Regions from separate parts of the Bradyrhizobium sp. CCGUVB14 genome, predicted to be linked through region 1. Evidence: predicted binding sites of a transcription regulator. Region 1 holds the regulator's gene; the other holds the start of a gene.
What was found. Region 1 encodes PhoB, which activates phosphate uptake and scavenging genes when phosphate is short. Its sites were predicted from a motif close to TGTCATNNANCTGTCAT; they were not measured.

Region 1 (2,389 bases):
ATGGCGGTGGATCTGCGCGAAATCGTCGGCGCCATGCGCGTCGCGACCGATCTCGAACGCATCGGCGACCTCGCCAAGAACATGGGCAAGCGCGTCGCGGCGCTGGAGACGGATTTCCATCCGCTCAAGCTGTTCCGCGGCCTCGAGCACATGACCGACCTCGTGCAGCAGCAGGTCAAGTCGGTGCTGGACGCCTATGCCGCGCACGATCTGCCGGCGGCGATGGCGGTGTGGAAGGGCGACGAGGAAGTCGACGCCATCTGCACCTCGCTGTTCCGCGAGCTCCTCACCTATATGATGGAGGACCCGCGCAACATCTCGTTCTGCATCCATCTGATGTTCTGCGCCAAGAACATCGAGCGGATCGGCGACCACGCCACCAACATTGCCGAGACCGTGTTCTACATGATCGAAGGCCAGGCCATCACCGACAAGCGACCGAAGGGCGACATGACGACCTTCGCCACCACGGTCCCCAATACTTGAATCCTTAAGGAGCGACGACCCAATGGGCGCACGCATTATGGTGGTTGAAGACGAGGAAGCTCTCACCGAGCTCCTCCGCTACAACCTCGAGGGCGACGGCTATGACGTCGAGACGGTGATGCGCGGCGACGACGCCGACACCCGCCTCAAGGAGCACATCCCCGATCTGATCGTGCTCGACTGGATGCTGCCGGGGCTTTCCGGCATCGAGCTGTGCCGCCGGCTGCGGACGCGGTCCGACACCAAGCAGCTGCCGATCATCATGCTCACCGCGCGCGGCGAGGAGAGCGAGCGGGTGCGGGGCCTTGCGACCGGCGCCGACGACTACATCGTCAAGCCGTTCTCGGTGCCCGAGCTGCTGGCCCGGGTGAAGGGTCTGCTGCGGCGCGCAAGTCCCGAGCGGCTCGCAACCGTGCTCGCTTTCGGTGACATCGAGCTCGATCGCGAAAAGCGCCGCGTGGCGCGCTCGGGCCGGCCGATTGATCTCGGCCCCACCGAATATCGCCTGCTGGAGTTTTTCCTGGAGCACCCCGGTCGTGTGTTCTCGCGCGAGCAGCTGCTCGACAGCGTCTGGGGCCGCGATATCTATATCGACGAGCGCACCGTCGACGTGCATATCGGTCGCCTGCGCAAGCTGCTCAATCTTGGTCGCGAGCAGGATCCGATCCGCACGGTGCGCGGTGCGGGCTATGCGCTCGATGACCGGTTTGCGAAGGCCGAGCAGGCCTAAGGCTCTTGCAAGCAGACAAAATAAAAAGCGCGCTGGATGGCGCGCTTTTTTATTTCCCCGGTCGTCCCGGCCTTGTGCCGGGACGAGGTTAACTGGATGCGCTTACCGCGTGCCCGGCTTCGCCGGCGCGCGCCGCCGATCCGCTGCCGGCTGATACGCCACCCGCGAGTGCTGGGCGCAGTAGGGCAGGCCGGAGAGCGCCTTGCCGCCGCAGAAGAAGAAATCCGGGCTCGAGGGATCGCCGACCGGCCAGTGGCAGGTCGCCTCGTTCAATTCGAGCAGCGACAGCCGCTGGCTCATCGGCACCACGTTGTCGTAGGTGACCGGTTCAGCCTCGACTTCGACCTCGAAGGCCTGCGCCAGCGCGGTATTGCCACGCGCGATGGGCCTGCTCACCCGCATCATGTGCTGCGCCGGACGCGCCTTGCGCGGCCGCGGAGCTGCCGAGGACGGGCTCTTGGCGCGGCCCGACAGGCCGAGCCTGTGCACCTTGCCGATCACGGCGTTGCGGGTGACATTCCCAAGCTCAGCGGCGATCTGGCTGGCCGAAAGTCCGGCCTCCCAGAGCTTTTTCAACTGCTCGACGCGATCGTCGGACCAGGTCAAAACCGTCATTGTAACCTTTCCTTCGCCGCGCGCCTGCCATCCTGGGGCGGCACGACGAATGCCTAAGCTTCGAAAAACCCGTGCCGCCAGAATCCCTTAAGGTTCGCCGGGCGCAATGAGCCGCCCGAACGTTTACGCCGGTACATGAGGACTTTTGGGATCAGAACCGCTGCACGAGATGTCGTATCTGACAAGGCAAACGCTACAATATGGCGTGACTCACGCGCAAGAGTCCGACGACTCGCTTCCACATGTTCCGTGGCCAAAAACCCGCAAATCCGGCACCGCAAGACTACGGAATCAGCGTTTCGCGGGGCTTTCCGGGCGGCATTGACACCATTGGTGCCAGGCATAAGATGGCGATGCGTGCCGCCCTTAAAAGGCGGCACGTTTCGTTTTCCGGACCAATGATGCGCTGCGCAACGCACGCTCAGGCCGTCCGAAACATCCAAAGAGACCATCATGACCAACAGCGCAGCACCGCATTTGCTCCCCGTTTTCGCCAGGGCCGACATCGGTTTTGAGCGCGGTGAAGGCGTCTGGTTGATCGCGACCAATGGCGATCGC
Region 2 (2,389 bases), 4.7 Mb from region 1:
AGGATTCATAGGGGTGATGGACCACGAGGTCCTTCTGCCGGATCGCGGCAAAGATGTCGCCGCCATGCTCGCGGACGCGCTCGGGATGGCGCGGCACGTAAGGGGTGAATTCGAGGTCGGGCCGGTCGAGCCGCGTCAGTTGCGAAAGCTCGTTCATGGCAAGCACGCCGTCGACCAGGAACACCTCGTCGTCGGCCGCCGAGAGCGCGTGCTGCACGAAGCTGCGCAACTGCTCCGGCATCTTGGCGTCGATCTCGAGCCGGATCACCGATCCGCGGCGGCGGCGCTTCAGCGCGGTCTCGAACAGGCGGACGAGGTCTTCGGCCTCTTCCTCGATTTCGAGCTCGGAGTCGCGGATGATGCGGAAGGCGCCCTGGCCGTGGAGATTGTAGCCGGGGAACAGGCGATTGATGAAAAGGCCGGTCACCTGCTCCAGCGAGATCAGGCGTACGACCTTGTTCTCCTTGCCGTCGCCCGGAAGACGGATGAAGCGGTCGATCTTGCCGGGCATGCGGATCAGCGCGTTCATCTGCTTGCCGTCGATGGCGCGCGTGAGCTGCAGCGCGATGGTGAAGCCGAGGCTCGGTATGAACGGGAAGGGGTGGGCTGGATCGATCGCCAGCGGCGTCAGCAGCGGGAACACGTTGTTGAGGAAATAGTCCTCGAGCCAGGTCCGCTCCGCCTTGCTGACGTCCTTGCCATCGACCAGCACGATGCCGACGCCGGCGAGCGTGCCGCGCAAATCGGCCCAGATCGCCTGCTGGTCGGAGGCGAGCTGCGAGACGGTTCGGTTGATCAGCGCAAGCTGCTCGGACGGCGTCAGGCCGTCGGGGGCGCGCTCGGCGATGCCCTCGCGCACCTGCGCCTTGATGCCGGCGACGCGGACCATGAAGAACTCGTCGAGGTTATTTGCGGAAATCGACAGGAATCGTACCCGCTCCAGCACGGGATGGCTGGCGTTGACCGATTCCTCCAGGACGCGGCGGTTGAAATGCAGCCAGGAGAGTTCGCGGTTGATGAATCGCTCAGGGCTCGAGGCGATCGCCGGCAGGCCCTCGGCTTCCGTAGCTTTCTCTTTTATTTCAATAGTTTGCGCGGAATCCATGAGAAGTCGGTCCATCCAGTTCGCCCCAATTTGCGACTTATGCGCAAAACCGGCCGGAGCATGTGTTAGTGCGATGACGTTTCGATGACATTGATGTTCCGCGGCCGCGCCGCGTCAAGCGGGCCAAGGGGACAGGGCTGGCTGTCAGGCGTCCCGGAGCAGCTCGGCCGCGAGCGCCCGGGTGACGGGGCGGCCGAGCCGCAGCGCCTCGCCGTCCAGCAATTCCACGGCGCGCCGGGCGGCAGCCGACGACCGCTCCAGCCGGGTCGCGAGGTAGCTCACCACGCTTTCGTCGACGGAGAGCTGACGGTCGGCGCAAAACTTGACGATCAGGCCGCGGAACAGCTGGTCGTCCGGCGGCGCCAGCGAAATTACCGGAATCGTCCGCAGCCGGGAACGGAGGTCGCGGAGCTCGACCTCGATCGCCGCCGGCGCCTCACGGCCGGTGAAGAGTACATAGGCGCCGTCCTCGCGGGCGAGGTTCATCAGATGGAAGAGGGCGCGCTCGTCAAGATCGCCGGCCTTGAGATCCTCGACCACCAGCGCGCCGGTCGCGAGCGCGCCGGGGACGCTGGCCGCGGTCAGCGCATTGGCCGTGGTCGAGCGCGCGCCGGCCTCCTCGGCCCAGATCGCGGCGAGGTGGCTCTTGCCCGAGCCTTCGGGGCCGGCGAGCCACATGATCCGGTTCGGCCATTCCGGCCAGCCGTCGATCAGCGCGAGACCGGCGGCATTGGCAGGGCCCTCGAGAAAATTGTCCCGGCTGAGGCTCTCCGCATGCGGAAGCGAAAACGCCAATTGTCGGGGATGAACGCGGCCTGCCACGCTTGCTTTGCTCCGTGCCGGCGCGCCGGCTTTGTCTGAAGAGATTCGATCTATTCGATCGGGTTTTGGCCTTTTGCAGGGCGGCCGCGTCCCGGCTCATTTGGCCTCGATCGTGCTCATGTGCCGCAACCACTCGACGAGATAGAGCGATACGGAGGACAACGTGAACACCGTAACGAAGCCCATCAGGACTATATCATACGGTGCCGGCCTGAAGCCGAAGGCGAGCGAGGCCAGCACCAGCGCCGCATAGGCCACCTGGGCCGCGGTGTTGAGCTTGGAGACCATCGACGGCTTCATCTCGACCGGCTTGTCGAACAGCCAGGACACGATCACGGCCGTGACGATCATGATGTCGCGCGACACCACCAGGATCACGATCCAGCGCGGAATGTCGCCCCAGATGCCGAGCGCGAGGTAGATCGACACCAGCAGCGCCTTGTCGGCCAGCGGGTCGAGCAG

Region 2: the regulator PhoB is predicted to act here: its motif matches at 1,179-1,195, upstream of NLM32_RS22245 (RNA degradosome polyphosphate kinase).

What each region holds. Positions count from the first base shown of each region.
Region 1 covers NZ_JANADS010000001.1:9,484,903-9,487,291, reverse strand. Annotated here, with positions in the region: gene phoU (phosphate signaling complex protein PhoU) at 1-486, shown strand, start outside; gene phoB (phosphate regulon transcriptional regulator PhoB) at 509-1,216, shown strand; gene NLM32_RS44420 (GcrA family cell cycle regulator) at 1,319-1,831, opposite strand; gene NLM32_RS44415 (aspartate aminotransferase family protein) at 2,285-2,389, shown strand, end outside.
Region 2 covers NZ_JANADS010000001.1:4,825,466-4,827,854, forward strand. Annotated here, with positions in the region: gene NLM32_RS22245 (RNA degradosome polyphosphate kinase) at 1-1,105, opposite strand, end outside; gene NLM32_RS22250 (DnaA ATPase domain-containing protein) at 1,250-1,927, opposite strand; gene NLM32_RS22255 (CDP-alcohol phosphatidyltransferase family protein) at 2,024-2,389, opposite strand, start outside.